Regions from separate parts of the Chimaeribacter sp. YP20170169 genome, predicted to be linked through region 2. Evidence: predicted binding sites of a transcription regulator. Region 2 holds the regulator's gene; each other region holds the start of a gene.
What was found. Region 2 encodes LexA, which represses DNA repair genes until DNA is damaged. Its sites were predicted from a motif close to TNCTGTATGTACATACAGNA; they were not measured.
Positions count from the first base shown of each region.

Region 1: a site for LexA is predicted at 2,469-2,488, ahead of ACK3SD_RS11470 (DNA translocase FtsK 4TM domain-containing protein). Genes of this name have one in related genera too.
Region 3: a site for LexA is predicted at 2,616-2,635, ahead of umuD (translesion error-prone DNA polymerase V autoproteolytic subunit). Genes of this name have one in related genera too.
Region 4: a site for LexA is predicted at 1,950-1,969, ahead of ACK3SD_RS10300 (YebG family protein). Genes of this name have one in related genera too.

Region 1 is NZ_CP176824.1:2,528,914-2,533,125, reverse strand. It holds gene cydD (heme ABC transporter permease/ATP-binding protein CydD) at 1-166, opposite strand, end outside; gene trxB (thioredoxin-disulfide reductase) at 370-1,341, opposite strand; gene lrp (leucine-responsive transcriptional regulator Lrp) at 1,937-2,431, shown strand; gene ACK3SD_RS11470 (DNA translocase FtsK 4TM domain-containing protein) at 2,554-4,212, shown strand, end outside.
Region 2 is NZ_CP176824.1:3,517,649-3,521,860, reverse strand. It holds gene plsB (glycerol-3-phosphate 1-O-acyltransferase PlsB) at 1-1,452, opposite strand, end outside; gene ACK3SD_RS16045 (diacylglycerol kinase) at 1,578-1,946, shown strand; gene lexA (transcriptional repressor LexA) at 2,086-2,694, shown strand; gene dinF (MATE family efflux transporter DinF) at 2,809-4,152, shown strand.
Region 3 is NZ_CP176825.1:81,893-86,104, reverse strand. It holds gene proP (glycine betaine/L-proline transporter ProP) at 1-810, shown strand, start outside; gene ACK3SD_RS18235 (manganese catalase family protein) at 1,226-2,125, shown strand; gene umuD (translesion error-prone DNA polymerase V autoproteolytic subunit) at 2,167-2,595, opposite strand; gene ACK3SD_RS18225 (hypothetical protein) at 2,697-3,053, opposite strand; gene ACK3SD_RS18220 (H-NS family histone-like protein) at 3,227-3,625, opposite strand; gene ACK3SD_RS18215 (IclR family transcriptional regulator domain-containing protein) at 3,941-4,212, opposite strand, start outside.
Region 4 is NZ_CP176824.1:2,294,948-2,299,159, reverse strand. It holds gene cspE (transcription antiterminator/RNA stability regulator CspE) at 109-318, shown strand; gene dbpA (ATP-dependent RNA helicase DbpA) at 501-1,883, shown strand; gene ACK3SD_RS10300 (YebG family protein) at 1,996-2,334, shown strand; gene yqfB (N(4)-acetylcytidine aminohydrolase) at 2,361-2,666, shown strand; gene ACK3SD_RS10290 (S9 family peptidase) at 2,832-4,212, shown strand, end outside.

The DNA.
Region 1 (4,212 bases), 990 kb from region 2:
CTTCCATGATCAGCCCATGCAGCAGGGCCGCCATCAGGCCAGCCTGCATCAGAATCAGCAGCGCGCTGAACAGGCCCAGCAGCATGGAGAGTTGCAGCCAGCGACGCGCGGGCGCGCGCTGCTGCCGCAGCCATCGAAGCAGTTGTTGTTGTCGAGTTTTTGTCATCAGCCATCTGTCATCGCACAACATGCAGGACGTGCATGGCGGTCACATGCGCCCTGGCGCATGGAAGTTATGGCACGAGGCCAAATCCCTGATCGTTTGGAGGTCTATTTCGATCGCGCACATGTTACCGCGTCCGTGGGGCGGCTGAAAATAATAAGGCGGCCCGAAGGCCGCCTTTTTTTGCGTGAGGAGCGGGGCGCGGGTTACTCGTTGTTGCAGGCCGCGGCTAGGCCGTCCAGGTAGCGCTCCGCATCCAGCGCGGCCATGCAGCCGGTGCCGGCGGAGGTGATCGCCTGACGGTAGTTGTGGTCCATCACGTCGCCGGCGGCAAACACGCCAGGGATGCTGGTCTGGGTAGCGTTGCCGTGGATACCGGACTGCACCTTGATGTAACCATTCTCCAGCTCCAGCTGGCCGTTGAAGATGGCGGTGTTCGGGCTGTGGCCGATGGCAATGAAGACACCCGCCACATCAACTTTCTCCAGCTGGTCAGTCAGTGCGTTGCGCAGGTTGACGGCGGTAACGCCCATCTGGTCGCCCAGCACTTCATCCAGAGTTTTGTTGGTGTGCAGCACGATGTTACCGCTGGCCACTTTGTCGTGCAGCCGGTCGATCAGGATCTTCTCGGCGCGGAAGGTGTCGCGGCGGTGAATCAGATGCACTTTCGCGGCAATGTTGGAAAGGTAGAGCGCCTCTTCCACGGCGGTGTTGCCGCCGCCGACCACGGCGACTTCCTGGTTGCGGTAGAAGAAGCCGTCACAGGTGGCGCAGGCGGAGACGCCGCGGCCCTTGAATGACTCTTCCGACGGCAGGCCCAGATAGCGGGCAGATGCGCCGGTGGCGATAATCAGGGCGTCACAGGTGTACTCGCCGTTGTCACCCGTCAGGCGGAACGGGCGGTTCTGCAGATCCACGCTGTGGATGTGGTCAAACAGGATTTCAGTGTTGAATTTAGCGGCATGTTCATGCATACGCTCCATCAGCAGCGGCCCCGTCAGTCCTTCCGGATCGCCCGGCCAGTTCTCAACGTCAGTGGTGGTGGTCAACTGGCCACCTTTCTCCATGCCGGTAACCAAAACCGGATGCAGGTTGGCGCGCGCTGCATAGACCGCAGCGGTATAACCTGCCGGGCCTGAGCCTAAAATCAACAATTTACTGTGTTTAACCGTACTCATGAATTCTTATCTCCGCGTGGGACGACATGCAATGAAAACGATTGTAGGGAAATAATCGCGTTAACAAAAGCCTCAGCCGCTGTTGTTATCAATTTGTTTGATAGTTTTTGCCTATTTTTGATGGGTTGATACAGGAAATTTTCGCCAAAGTGTGCTACCCACCAAATTTGGCTGGGTGTGCCATGTGCCAGTAGGAAGTGCTGCCATTTCAAGCCCCATCGGCTCTGGGCCGTGATGGCCCTCTCGTCAGGTAGTAGGGGAATTCACTGCAAAAATGGGAGTGATTATTTTTTAATCTGGCACGTTCTTCTGATTTTGGTTCTTTTACTTTGACAATCGGCTACGCATTTGCGAAAACATCTGTGTAAGAAGAAATTAAACCCGCGCAAATGGCCCCGCCAGTCGCAACTGGCAGGACATTCAGTGATTAATTCTTCTCTCAGCCAGATTTCATCGTGGCAAGGTACCAGTTGACAGGCAGGGGCCAGGCTGACGATGGGCAAGGGCAATTGGGTATTCGCTTGGGACAACCCTTAACACATTGAAGTTGGCAGGGTGTGTAAAGACAGGGAAGAACAGAAGAGAGACAATAATAATGGCAGACAACAAAAAACGACCGGGAAAGGACCTCGACCGGATAGATCGCAACATCCTGAATGAATTGCAGAAGGATGGCCGCATCTCCAACGTCGAACTTTCCAAACGGGTAGGCTTATCCCCTACGCCATGCTTGGAGCGTGTCCGTCGCCTGGAACGGCAGAATTTCATTCATGGCTATACCGCACTGCTCAATCCTCACTATCTGGATGCCTCGCTGCTGGTCTTCGTGGAGATCACGCTGAACCGTGGCGCACCGGATGTTTTTGAGCAGTTCAACGCCGCCGTACAGAAGTTGGAAGATATCCAGGAGTGTCATCTGGTCTCCGGTGACTTCGACTACCTGTTGAAGACCCGTGTGCCGGATATGTCCGCGTACCGCAAGCTGCTGGGTGAAACGCTGTTGCGCCTGCCGGGCGTGAATGACACCCGTACCTATGTGGTGATGGAAGAAGTCAAACAGAGTAACCGTCTGGTCATCAAGACCCGGTAAACGCTGCAGGTGCAAAACCTGAAGAGATTCGCTACACTGCTGTTTATCCATACAGCCCACGCGCCGGGAAGGGTTCCCGGCGCGGTTGTTATTTCCGTTCACAGGAACCTGGAGAGCCTTTCTTGAGCCAGGAATACACAGAAGATAAAGACATTGGCCTGAAAAAGCTCAGCAGCAGCCGGCGGCTCCTTGAAGCCTTGCTGGTGGTGATTGCGCTTTTCGGGATTTATCTCATGGCAGCGCTGCTCAGTTTCAACCCTTCTGACCCAAGTTGGTCACAGACAGCGTGGCATGAGCCCATCCATAATCTGGGGGGCGGGGTAGGGGCGTGGTTGGCCGACACCCTGTTCTTCACCTTCGGCGTGTTTGCCTACGCCATTCCACCGCTGATGGTTGTCAGCTGTGTGGTGGTCTACCGGCAGCGTGGCAGCCGTGACTACATCGATTTCTTTACGCTCTCCCTGCGGCTGATCGGCCTCCTGGCGCTGGTGCTTACCTCATGTGGCCTGGCGGCGCTGAACGTTGACGATCTCTATTACTTCGCCTCGGGCGGGGTAATTGGCAGCCTGATAAGCAACGCGTTGACGCCGTGGGTCAATGCCATGGGCGCCACGCTGGCGCTGCTGGCGGTATGGGCGGTAGGGTTTACCCTGTTCACCGGCTGGTCCTGGCTGACCATCGCCGAGCGCATCGGCGCGGTGGTACTGGGTGCCGGTACCTTTATGACCAATCGCTCCCGCCGTGACGATCGTTATGAGTATGATGACGAGGATGAGGCGTTCGATGACGCGTCCACACCGGCCAGCCACGCCCGTGAAGAGGCGCCACTGCCGCACCTGACGGCTGACGACGACGTACTTTTCTCTGCGCCTTCTGCCGCACAACCTGCGTCTTCAGCCGCACCCTCTGCGCCAGCTGCCGCGCAGCCTGTGGCCCAACCCTCCGCGGCCCCGGCTGTGCCAGCAGAGGCCACGGCCGTAGCGGCAGAGCGTGTGACGGCGGCTGCCAGCGTAGAGGCGGCACCTGCACCGGCCCTGCACCACGTCGAGGTGCAGACTGCCGCACCACAGACTACGCCTGCGCCAACCCAACCTACGCTGCCAGCGGCAGAAGAGGATGAGGGGCCACGGCTAGGGAATTGGCATGAGACAGAGAGCGCCCGTTCGCCATTCGATTTCAGCGCCGCACAGCGCGACAGCGATGAGCTTCCCGCCAGCGATGCCACGGGCAGTGATGGCGACGTACCCTTTATGCCAGCCTTCAGTGCGGTCAGCGACACCAATCCACAGGTGAAGCAGGGCATTGGCCCAGAGCTGCCCCGCCCGAACCCGGTACGTATCCCGACCCGTCGGGAGCTGGCCTCCTATGGCATTAAATTGCCTTCGCAACGTCAGGCGGAGCAGGCCGCACGTGAGGCTGCTGTCTCCTCCTCGCCGGAAGAAGAGGAAGCTGGCGAACAGGAAGCACTAGGACGGGCCTTCGCCGAGCAGCAACAGCAACGCTATGGCACACCGTCTGCGCCTGAGGCCGTGCACGCCGAGCCGGATGAAGAGGCGCAGCAGGCTGAACTGGCACGCGCTTTTGCCGCTCAGCAACAGCAGCGCTATGGCAGTGAAGAGCGTGAGACGCCACCTTCCGTGCCAGTGACTGACGCCCTGCACGAGGATGAGGACGCGCTTCGCCAGGCCTTTGCGGCCCGCGAAGAGGCGCGCTACGGTGCTTCGCCGAAGGCAGCCTCGCCGCTCTCCTCCGTCACGCCAGCCGCCGTGGCGACGGTAGCG
Region 2 (4,212 bases):
CACGTGCTGGTTAAGGTAGCTGGTGAGGTGCAGCGGCTCGCCGAAGTTCACATAGCCCTCGCCGAGGTTACGCAGCTTGCGCAGCCCGCGCAGCATCTGCAAAAAGCCCTCTTTCTCTTTGGTCGCGCCACGCAGCTCCTTGGCGTAGGTGCCCACCTCCATCACATGCTCATAGCCGATGTAGATCGGCACGAGGGTGATCGGGCGGGTGCCGCCGCGCAGCATCGCCTGAATGGTCATCGCCAGCGTGCCGGTTTTCGGCTCCAGCAGGCGGCCAGTGCGCGAGCGCCCGCCCTCGACGAAGTACTCCACCGAATAGCCGCGCGTAAAGAGTTCGCCCAGATACTCACGGAACACCGTGGAGTAGAGCTTGTTGCCCTTGAAGGTGCGGCGGATGAAGAACGCGCCCAGTCGGCGGAAGATCGGGCCGGCTGGCCAGAAGTTCAGGTTGATGCCAGCCGCGATGTGCGGCGGCACCAGCCCCTGATGGTAGAGCACGTAGGAGAGCAGCAGGTAGTCCATGTGGCTGCGGTGGCAGGGCACGTAGACGATCTCCTGTCCATCCTGCGCCAGCTGGCGCACGCGATCGGCGTTGCTGACGTTGATGCCTTGGTAGAGGCGGTTCCACGTCCAGCTCAGGATACGGTCGGAGAGGCGCACCGTCTCGTAGGAGAAGTCCGCGGCAATCTCCTCCATCAGGGCGATGGCGTTCTGCCGCGCCTTGTCATGGGAGATCTTCTTGCTGCGCGCCTCATCTTCCACTGCCTTCTCAATCGCCTTGGAGGCCAGCAGCTTGTTGAACAGATCCTGACGGGCTGGCAGGCGCGGGCCAACGGCGGCCAGCCGCTGGCGGGCGAAGTGCATCCGCGCGACGCGCGCCAGCTTCTGCGCGATGGTCTTGTCGGTGCCGTGCTCGGTCGCCATGTAGCGCAGGGAGACGGTATTGGAGAAGCGCACAAAGCTGTCGCGCCCCAGCCACACCACGGCGAAAAACTTCTGGATGCCGTTGAGCAGCCGCAGGTGCGGCATCATCTGGCCATCCCCCTCGCGGCCCGGCGAGCGGCCGAACATCACCGAAACTGGCAGCATCTGGATGTCGAGCTGTGGGTTGTTGCGGTGCAGGTCGAGGTAGTCGTGGAACAGCTTGACCGACTCCTCCTGTGGGGTGTAATAGCGGAAGAAGCGTGGCCCCTGGCCGATGAACACATGGCTCGGCAGGTGGTGGCCGTCAATCTCCAGCGGAATTAATGGATCGGGCAGGTTCTGCGCCAGGCACTGCCGCCGCAGGGTCAGAAGGTCTGCCTTCGAATCATAGGGTAAAACGTAAAGTACCGGCCGGGTCGGATCCAGGCGGAGTTCCGTCACCGGATCGGCAGGTATCACCTTGCTTCTTACCAGCAATTTGAGCGGTAAGTTCAAAAGGGAGTAGTAAAGTTTGCGCCAACCTGACATAAAAATGTAAAGCCTCATATAAGCGATGCGCCGCAAGGATATCAGAAAGCCGGTTTGATATCTTTCGTCCCGAGTGGATGAATAGCCGCTAAAATATTGTTAATTCATCTTAAGGTGCAGAGCGTATGGCAAATCAAACAACCGGGTTAGTCCGTATCTATAAAGCGGCCGGTTATTCAGTAAAAGGACTGCTGGCAGCCTGGAAAAATGAGGCTGCGTTCCGACAAGAGGCCATGTTGGCCATCCCGGCCATCATCCTGGCGTTCTGGCTGGATGTGACCACCGTTGAGCGCATCCTGATGGTCGGGGCCATCGTGCTGGTGATGATCATTGAGATTATCAACAGCGCGATCGAGGCCATTGTCGACAGAATCGGGCCGGAGTTGCATCCGCTCTCGGGCCGCGCCAAGGATCTTGGCTCGGCGGCCGTTGCGTTGGCTATCATACTGACACTTTTCGTCTGGGCAATGGTGCTGCTGCCCCATTTGTCATAACTTGCGAAGATTTACGCAAAAGCGCACGGTAAACAGTGCAAAATGCACCAGAACCGGGGATTTTTCGCCTGTCAGGTTTTCAACTGCGCCGTAGCTGTATATACTCCCAGCAAGACTGTATAAACAACCAGGGGGCGGGATGAAAGCACTTACCACCAGACAGCAAGAGGTCTATGACCTCATTCGCGACCACATTTCCCAGACCGGCATGCCGCCGACGCGTGCCGAGATTGCGCAGCGCCTGGGTTTCCGCTCGCCTAACGCGGCAGAAGAGCACCTGAAGGCGCTGGCGCGCAAGGGTGTGATTGAGATTGTCTCCGGCGCCTCACGCGGCATCCGCCTGCTGATGGAAGAGGAGAACGGCCTGCCGCTGATTGGCCGCGTCGCCGCCGGCGAGCCGCTGCTGGCCCAGCAGCACATTGAGAGCCACTACCAGGTTGACCCGGCGATGTTCAAGCCGAGCGCCGACTTCCTGCTGCGCGTCAGCGGCATGTCGATGAAAGATATCGGCATTCTGGATGGCGACCTGCTGGCGGTGCACAAGACCCAGGATGCGCGCAACGGCCAGGTCGTGGTGGCGCGCATTGATGATGAAGTCACCGTCAAGCGCCTGAAAAAGCAGGGCAACATTGTGCACCTGCTGCCGGAAAACAAAGAGTTCACCCCGATCGTGGTTGACCTGCGCGAGCAGACCTTCTCTATTGAAGGGCTGGCCGTCGGCGTCATTCGCAACGGCGACTGGAGCTAACGGCATAGGGCGCAGTGCAGGAAGCGGCTGCGCCAGCCGGATACAGTCCTGAACTCCTGATAACGCCCCCTCGTGGGGCGTTGTCGTTTCTTCTCCCTGCCCGTGAGCGAACTGATGCCACTGATTGCCGCCCTACGGTTCGGCGAGACCGACCGCCAGCTCTGGCGTTTGGCGCTGCCGATGATCTTCTCCAACGTCACCGTCCCGCTGCTGGGGCTGGTGGACACCGCCGTCATCGGCCACCTCGACAGTCCAGACTACCTCGGCGGCGTCGCGGTTGGCGCGATGGCGACCAGCTTCCTGTTTATGCTGCTGCTGTTCCTGCGCATGAGCACCACCGGCATGACGGCGCAGGCGTTCGGCGCCCGCGATCCGGCGCGGCTGGCGCGGGCCTTTATACAGCCGCTGCTGCTGTCGGTTGCCGCAGGCCTGCTGATTTTGCTGTTCCGCCACCCGCTGATTGAACTGGCGCTGGGGCTGGTGGGCGGCCATGCCGCGGTGCTGGAGCAGGCGCGGCTGTTCCTTGAGATCCGCTGGCTCAGCGCGCCCGCCTCACTGGCGAATCTGGTGATCCTCGGCTGGCTGCTGGGGGTACAGCATGTGCGCGCACCGGTGCTGCTGCTGGTGATAGGCAACCTGCTGAACATTGTGCTCGACCTGTGGCTGGTGATGGGGCTGCACTGGGGCGTGCAGGGCGCGGCGTGGGCAACCGTCCTGTCGGAGTACGCCACCCTGCTGCTCGGGCTGTGGCTGGCAGCGCGCGTCATGCGGCGGCGCGGCATCAGCCGGGCAATGCTGGCACAGGGCTGGCGCGGCGATCTGCGGCGGCTGCTGGCGCTTAACCGCGACATCATGCTGCGCTCGCTGCTGCTGCAACTCTGTTTCGCCTCACTGACCATTCTGGGCGCGCGGCTGGGCAGTGAGACGGTGGCGGTTAACGCCCTGTTGATGAACCTGCTGACCTTTACCGCCTATGCGTTGGATGGCTTTGCCTACGCGGTGGAGGCGCACTCGGGGGAGGCGTATGGCGCGCGCAACCGCGGGCAGTTGCAGGCGGTGTGGCATGCCGCCTGCCGGCAGGCCGGGCTGGTGGCGCTGGCGTTCGCGGCGCTCTATGCGCTGTTTGGGACACAGATTGTCGCGGCGCTCACCTCGCTACCGGCGCTACATGCGCTGGCGCAGCACTATCTGGGCTGGCAGGTGCTGCTGCCGCTGGTGGGCGTCTGGTGCTACCTGTTGGATGGCATGTTTATCGGGGCGACGCGTGGCCGTGAGATGCGTAACAGCATGGCGGTGGCCGCCGCAGGCTATGGCTTGACCCTGTTAACGCTGCCCTGGCTGGGCAACCATGCGCTGTGGCTGGCGCTGACGGTGTTCCTGGCCCTGCGAGGCCTAGCGCTGGGCTGGATTTGGCGTCGCCACTGGCAACAGGATAGCTGGTTCCCGGCAGGCGCCTGACGCGCCGTCGGGGCTGGCGGGCGGACATTCGTTGTTACATCTGCTAAGCGTTATTATCAC
Region 3 (4,212 bases), on a different replicon from region 2:
GACAAGCTGGAACAGGGCGACCGCGAAGGCCTGCGTGATGGCCCGAAAGTGTCGTTCAAAGAGATTGCCACCCGCCACTGGAAAAGCCTGCTGACCTGTATTGGTCTGGTGATCTCCACCAACGTCACCTACTACATGCTGCTCACCTACATGCCGAGCTACCTGTCGCATAACCTGCACTACTCGGAAGACCACGGTGTGCTGATTATCATCGCGGTAATGATCGGGATGCTGTTTGTGCAGCCGATAATGGGCCTGCTGAGTGACCGCTTTGGCCGTCGCCCGTTCGTGATTATCGGCAGCATCGCGCTGCTGGTGCTGGCGGTGCCTTGCTTCATGTTGATCAACAGCCAAGTGACCGGGCTAATCTTCGCTGGCCTGCTGCTGCTGGCGGTCGTCCTTAACGCCTTCACCGGCGTGATGGCCTCCACCCTGCCAGCGATGTTCCCGACCCACATCCGCTACAGTGCGCTAGCCAGCGCCTTCAACATCTCGGTGCTGATTGCCGGCCTGACGCCGACCATCGCCGCCTGGCTGGTGGAGTCCTCGGGTGACCTTTATATGCCGGGTTACTACCTGATGGTGGTGGCGCTGGTGGGCCTGGCGACCGGTATCTTCATGAAGGAGACCGCCAACAAGCCCCTGCGTGGTGCGACCCCGGCAGCCTCCGATTTGGCGGAAGCCAAGGAGATTCTGCGTGAGCACCACGACAACATTGAGCAGAAGATTGAAGACATCAATACGCAGATCGCTGAGCTGGAGACCAAACGTGCCAGCCTGATCCAGCAACACCCACGTATCAACGAATAAGGCTCCCGTGCCTTAAGCAAAGCCCCGGCCCATGCTGGGGCTTTTTACATTTTGTCGCCTTTCTTAACGCAGAACTGCACTATCCCGCCAAGCGGCCAATAACCCCAAGGTTATCAGGCGATTCAGTGCCCCAAAGCACGCTGGTGCCCCCTAATACTGCCTCCCCCTATCTGCCAGCCACCTGACACATTTCCCATCACGGCCGCGTCACTTATCCCACATGTTCTATAACTTAGGTGTGTTACCTGCCCAGTTGGCCCTATGCCACCTTCCAGATAACGCCATGCAGTGCCGTGTTCACCCGATGGATTTTCCCCATGGCCTGCATGTGTGAGCATGATATCGACAAAGCACCACAATGCGGTTTGCAAGGGATTTCCCCTATTTCTGACCACCCAAACATTGAGGATGGCGAATGTTTAAACATGTCAAATCACTGCAATACACTGTCCGGGTTTCTGAACCCAACCCTGGCTTGGCTAACCTGATGCTGGAGCAGTTTGGCGGGCCACAGGGCGAACTGGCGGCGGCCTGCCGCTACTTCACCCAAGGGCTGGGCGATGATGATCCGGGGCGCAAGGATCTGCTGCTGGATATTGCCACCGAGGAGCTAAGCCATTTGGAGATCATTGGCACCATCGTGGCGATGCTGAACAAGGGCGCGAAGGGCGAGCTGTCGGAAGGGACGCAGAAGGAGGCCGATCTCTATCGCTCACTGACCGGCAACGGCAATGACAGCCACATCACCGGCGTGCTCTATGGCGGCGGGCCGCCGCTGACCAACTCCGCTGGCGTACCCTGGACGGCCGCCTACATTGATACCATCGGCGAGCCGACAGCTGACCTGCGCTCGAATATTGCTGCCGAAGCCAGGGCAAAAATCGTCTATGAACGCCTGATCAACCTGACGGATGATGTCGGCGTGCGTGACGCGCTGACCTTCCTGATGACCCGTGAAGTGGCGCACCAACTCTCCTTTGAGAAGGCGCTCTACGCCATCCGCAACAACTTCCCGCCGGGCAAACTGCCGCCGGTGCCCGCCTTTGCCAACACCTACTACAACATGTCGGGTGAGGGCGAGGTGCGGGGAAGCTGGAACTCAGATGAGAACTTCCAGTATGTGGCCGACCCGCAGCCCGCAGTGGATGGCGGCGACGGGCTGGCAGTGCTGACCATCCCGGAGTCGCAGAAAGTGGACTATCAGGTGATGGCGCAGCGCACCCAGTCTGACCCGAACATCAACCCCGTCACTGGTGCGGGGCTTGGCTCTACCCCGTTGGAGGATAAGGATCTGGGGAGTAAGGGCCAGCCATAACGGCTAGCCCGGCAGGGGGCATACCCGCGGGTATGCCTTTTTTATTTACGCAGGGTATGGATGACGTGCAGCACCTTGCCGAAGATCTCCAGCCGGTCAGCCTCTACGTAGATGGGCTGGTAGGCCGGGTTCATCGGCTCCAGACAGAGACGCGGCGTCAGGCAGAGCCGCTTGACGGTAAACTCCCCCTCCACCGCCGCAATCACGATGTCGCCATGCTGCGGCGTTTCGGCGCGATCCACCACCAGCAAATCACCACTGTTGATGCCCGCCAGTACCATTGAATCCCCCTCGGCACGCACAAAGTAGGTGGCGCTGGGGTGGCGGATACAGTACTCGTTCAGATCCAGCGTCCGCTCAATGTAGTCCGCCGCCGGTGACGGCACCCCGGCACGGCAGTAGTCGGCAAACAGCGGCAACGCCAGCACCGGTATCTCCTCATCCGGCGTGCTAAATATGCTTGTTACAATCACATCACTTCCCTCAATGATACTGGTTATCTATCCAGTATATGATAATTTAGAGGAATGGAAAGTGAGATTGCTCCGTTTCTCAAGGTGTTAGCCGCAGGTTATTTCGCCAGTGCCGCCATCAGGTTGGCGCGGCAGGCGCTGTCTTGCTGCACGGCGCGGGCTTTGTCGGCCTCAGGCAACCCCTGGAAAGCGGCAATCACCCGCCGGGCTTCGTCGCGATCCAGCGATTTGCGGTCAAGCGCGTAGAAGGAGTTGCCGCCCTCAATCACGGTATTGAAATCGCGCAGATAGGCCTCTGGCGACGTGTCACTGCCCTGACGTTGCACAATCACACACATCACCGCGCTATAATAGCCGTCGTTTTCCACACGGGCTTTATCAGCCCGATTTTTCCACCACATGCCAGCGGCCGCCAATATCAGCAGCACGAGAATTAAGGTTACGCTTTTTTTCATTTTGATCTTTTCTTGATAATAAAAGGTGATTCTAAAGTGTCATCAGACAAACCACCAGCCAGAATAGCGGGATGATATAGGGTTGGTTGAGAAAAGCGGAAATGGCGGCAGGGAAAGAGGCAAAGCGGGGAATTAAAGGCAGGACGCCGCTGTTACACGGCGTCCTGGGGCGATCACAGGGCGAAATCGTCCAGCGACTTGCCGGCATCCAACGCCAGTTTAATGGCTTTCGGGGTGCGGCCCTGACCAGTCCAGGTTTTCAATTCGCCATTTTCATCGCGGAATTGATATTTCGCCGGACGCGGCTGGCGCTTCTGGCGGCCACCTTGGGCATCGGTCATCGCCAACAGTTCAGCCGGGTCAATGCCCTCTTCCTGCATCAGCTCCAGATACTCTTTCAGCTTGGTAAGGTGCTCTTCTTTCTGCTGCTTTTCTGACGCCTCTTCTTCGCGGCGTTCTTCCACGATGGTTGTCAGTTTTTGCAGGATTTCTTCCAAGGTTGAGAGATCGACCTCACGCGCCTGAGTGCGCAGGCTGCGAATATTGTTCAACGTCTTCAGAAAACCAGTCATAATAATACCTTTCTATTCGATGCTTTATATTTATACAAATGTTTAAGAAGCGCGATCTTATAATACCCCTACGACTATTAACAACATTAAATCGTAAATAGCCGACAACAGCCTAATAAGTATCCGATTTTTCCTGCACTATTATCCGCGCAGAAATCAGGGATACCCTGCCGTCATTAAAATAGTGGATACCATTATTACGATATAATGCCCAAACTGATGATGGCGAAACGCCGCATATCGGCGGCGCAAAAAGGATAATATTGCGCGCCCTTGGCAAGCCAAGCCGGCAGGAATTTCATTTAAATGTCGCGATTACAACAATAGCGCCAGCTCCATCGCGGTACGCTGCAACTGCGGCAATACCGTGTCGCGCAGGGTCTGGGCCGAGACCTGCGAGGCATTGACGCCGACGTTCATCGCCGCCACCACCCCACCCTTGCGTGCGTGCATCGGCACCGCAATGGATCGCAATCCTATCTCAAGCTGTTGATCATTAATCGCATACCCCTGCCGCTGCACCCGCGCCAGCTGCTCGCGCAGCTGGGTGGCGTCACGCACCGTGTGGGGCGTCAGCGGCTCAAAGG
Region 4 (4,212 bases), 1.2 Mb from region 2:
GATGGCCCTCCCGGCTTTTCAGCGGTTCTGGTGTCGTTATCCTGATGCTGGCCTGTGGCGCAGGGCGTCTCGCGCCTGCGGGCAGACTTATCAATGAAGGAAAACGCCATGAGCAAGAAAACTGGCCACGTGAAGTGGTTCAACGAATCCAAAGGCTTCGGCTTCATCACCCCGGCTGACGGTTCCAATGACCTCTTCGTCCACTTCTCGGCGATCGTTAGCGACGGCTTCAAAACCCTGGCGGAAGGGCAGCAGGTGGAGTTCTCCGTACAGGAGACCCCGCGTGGCCCATCGGCTGCCAACGTGGTCACCATCTGACTGCGCATTGCCGCCCCGTGCGGTGAGCGCCTGAAAACCCGCCCGGCGCGGGTTTTTTTGCCCTAGGCCCCCGCCGTGTTACCGCGCCCGGCCCGCTCTCTGCTATGATGGGCGCTTGCCGGAACTGACTGTATTGCAGCACACGCCCGCCCCCCTTTTTTTCCATCATAAGAGCGACTGTCTTGAGCACACTCCCATTTTCTTCCCTGCCGCTGCCGGCGGAGCAACTCGACAATCTGGCGGAACTGGGTTACGCCACCATGACCCCAGTACAGGCCGCCGCCCTGCCGGCCATCCTTGATGGCCGTGACGTCCGTGCCAAGGCACAGACCGGCAGCGGCAAAACCGCCGCCTTCGGCATTGGCCTGCTGGACAAGATTGTCGCTGGCCAGTACCTCACTCAGGCGCTGGTGCTCTGCCCAACCCGCGAGCTGGCGGATCAGGTGAGCAAAGAGCTGCGCCGCCTCGCGCGCTTCACCCAGAACATCAAGATTCTGACCCTGTGCGGCGGCCAGCCCATTGGCCCGCAGCTTGATTCGCTGGTGCGTCCGCCGCATATCGTGGTCGGCACGCCGGGCCGGGTACAGGAGCACCTGCGCAAGCAGACGCTGAACCTGGACGCACTGCGCCTGCTGGTGCTGGATGAGGCCGATCGTATGCTCGACATGGGCTTCAGCGATGACATCGACGAGGTGATCCGCTACACCCCGCCGCAGCGCCAGACCCTGCTGTTCTCCGCCACCTACCCGGAGGGGATCGCCCGCATCAGCGCGCGTGTCCAGCGCGAGCCGCTGACGATTGAGATCGACGGCGGTGAGCAGCCGCCCTCCATTGAGCAGATTTTCATCGAAACCAGCCGTGACAAACGCCTGCGCCTGCTGACTGGCACTCTGCGCCACTACCAGCCGGCCTCGTGTGTGGTGTTCTGCAACACCAAACGCGATTGCCAGGAGGTGGCCGACGCGCTGGCTGCCGAGAACATCAGCGCGCTGGCCCTGCACGGCGACCTGGAGCAGCGTGACCGCGATCAGGTGCTGGTGCGCTTCGCCAACCGCAGCTGCCGGGTGCTGGTGGCGACCGATGTCGCCGCGCGCGGCCTCGACATCAAGGATCTGGAGCTGGTGGTGAACTACGAGCTCTCCTTCGACCCCGAGGTGCACGTCCACCGCATTGGCCGCACCGGCCGCGCGGGTACGGCCGGTGTGGCGGTCAGTTTCTGCGCCCCACAGGAGATGGTGCGCGTGCACGCGCTGGAGGATTACCTCGCCATCCGCACCCAGTGGCAGCCGGCTGACAAGCTGATGGCGACCCCGTCCGTGGCGCTCGAGCCAGAGATGGCTACGCTCTGCATCGATGGCGGCCGCAAGGCGAAAATCCGCCCCGGCGATATCCTTGGCGCGCTGACCGGTGACGCCGGGCTGACGGCGGCGGAAGTCGGCAAAATCGACATGTTCCCGGTACACGCCTATGTGGCGATCCGCCGTGCCAGCGTCCGTCGTGCGCTCTCGCAGCTCCAGCAAGGTAAAATCAAAGGCAAAAGCTGTAAAGCCCGGTTATTGAAGTAATTTATTTTTTGGGAGGCGGGTTCCGGTTTGTGCGAAAGGGCTTGCCTCCCCGTCCTATTTTCCTTAAACTGTATATCTATACAGTAGTGTGCCATTAAGAGGATTAACACTCATGACGGTTGAAGTGAAATATGTCGTGGTGCGACAAGGCGAGGAAAAGATGACGTTTGCGACCAAGAAAGAGGCTGACGCTTACGACAAGATGCTGGATCTGGCCGATACCCTGTCTGAATGGCTGGCCCATTCCGCACTGGAGATGGAAGAGGGCGAGCGTGAAAGCCTGAGCTTCTTCCTGGCCGAGCATAAAGATCCGCTGACCCAGATCCTGCGCGGCGGTTCGCTGGAGAGCGTGCTGGCGAGCAAAGCGGAAGAGGGTGCTGAAGAGCCTGCGCGCCTGAAGCCCAAGGGCCGCGGCAAAGAGGCGGCGGACAGCGACAATCAGGCCGCCTGAGCCTGACGCCATCAAGGAGTGATGCCATGCGATCCTTTACCTTCTATCGCCGCTTCCAGGATGACATCCTGGCCGGCCGCAAAACCATTACCCTGCGTGACAGCCTTGAGGCCGACGTCACGCCGGGTGAGGTGTTGTGCGTCTCGCGCCTTGAGGATGGCGGCGTCTTCTGCCATCTGCGCGTGCTTGCCGTGACGTCGGTGGCCCCTTCCGAGCTAAACGACACCCATGCCCGGCAGGAGAACATGTCCCTCCCTGAGCTGCGACAGCTTATCCAGACCCTCTACCCCGATATCCAGCAACTCTACTGCATTGAGTTCGCCCTCTGTTAAGGGCTATCATGCCTCTTTTGTTAAGATGTTGTTTTCAGGTTGCCTGAGGCGCCAACATTTATCCGACGCCTGACCGGCGCAGTAGCCATACTTAGCAGGATTCCATGCGCCGGTGCGTCCTTTCGCCCCTTATCGGTTAACAATGGCAGTGCCAGGGAACAGTCGATGATTACACCACCCAAAGCTGACAAGCGCCCCCATACTCTCACCACGCACGGTGATAGCCGTATCGATGAGTATTACTGGCTACGTGATGATGAGCGCAGCGCGTCGGACGTGCTGGCCCACCTGACCGCCGAGAACCAGTACACCGAGCAGATGATGCAGCCCCATCAGGCACTGCGTGAAACCCTCTATCAGGAGATGGTGGATCGTATCCCGCAGGAGGATGCCTCAGTACCCTACGTGCGCCACGGTTACCGCTACCAGACCCGCTACCAGCCCGGCAAGGAGTACCCGATCTACGTGCGCCAGCCTGCCGCCGAGACGCAGGCATGGGAGGTGCTGCTGGATGCCAACGTGCGGGCGGAGGGGCATGAGTTCTACACCCTCGGCGCACTGGACGTCAGCCCGGACAACCAGCGGCTGGCGATGGCGGAGGATTTCCTCTCGCGCCGCCAGTACGACATCCGCATCCGTGAGGCGGCCAGCGAGCAGTGGTCGGAAGAGGTGATCACTAACACCTCTGCCAGCTTTGAGTGGGCCAATGACTCCCGCACCCTCTATTACGTGCGCAAGCATGACAAAACGCTGCTGCCTTATCAGGTTTATCGCCATATGGTGGGCAGCGATCCGGCGCAGGATGTGCTGGTGTATGAGGAGCAGGACGACACCTTCTACGTCAGCCTGGAGAAGACCACCTCCGAGCGCTATATCCTGATCCACCTCAGCAGCACCACCACCTCAGAGATCCTGCTGCTGGACGCGGCGGAGCCAGAGGCCGAGCCACAGATCTTTGTGCCGCGCCGTCGTGACCACGAATACGCCATCGATCACTACCGTGACCACTTCTATATTCGCTCCAATAAAGAGGGCAAAAACTTTGGCCTCTATCAGGCCGAAAGCCCGGACGAGGCGGGGTGGCAGGTGGTGATACCGGCGCGCCAGGAGGTAATGCTGGAGGGCTTCAGCCTGTTCCGCCACTGGCTGGTGGTGGAGGAGCGCAGCGAGGGGCTGACCCACCTGCGCCAGATCCACTGGCAGAGCGGGGCGCAGAAGGAGATTCGCTTCGACGATCCCACCTACGTCACCTGGCTGGCCTATAACCCAGACCCGGAGACTGAATTGCTGCGCTACGGCTACTCCTCCATGACCACCCCCAGCTCGCTGTTTGAGGTGGATATGGAGAGCGGCGAGCGCACCCTGCTGAAACAGCAGGAGGTGAAGAATTTTGATAGCGGCCACTATGCCAGCGAACGGCTATGGGTGACGGCGCGCGATGGGGTGAAGGTGCCGGTGTCGCTGGTCTACCGGCGTGACCTGTTCCAGGCGGGGGCCAACCCGCTGCTGGTCTATGGCTATGGCTCCTACGGCAGTAGCATGGATC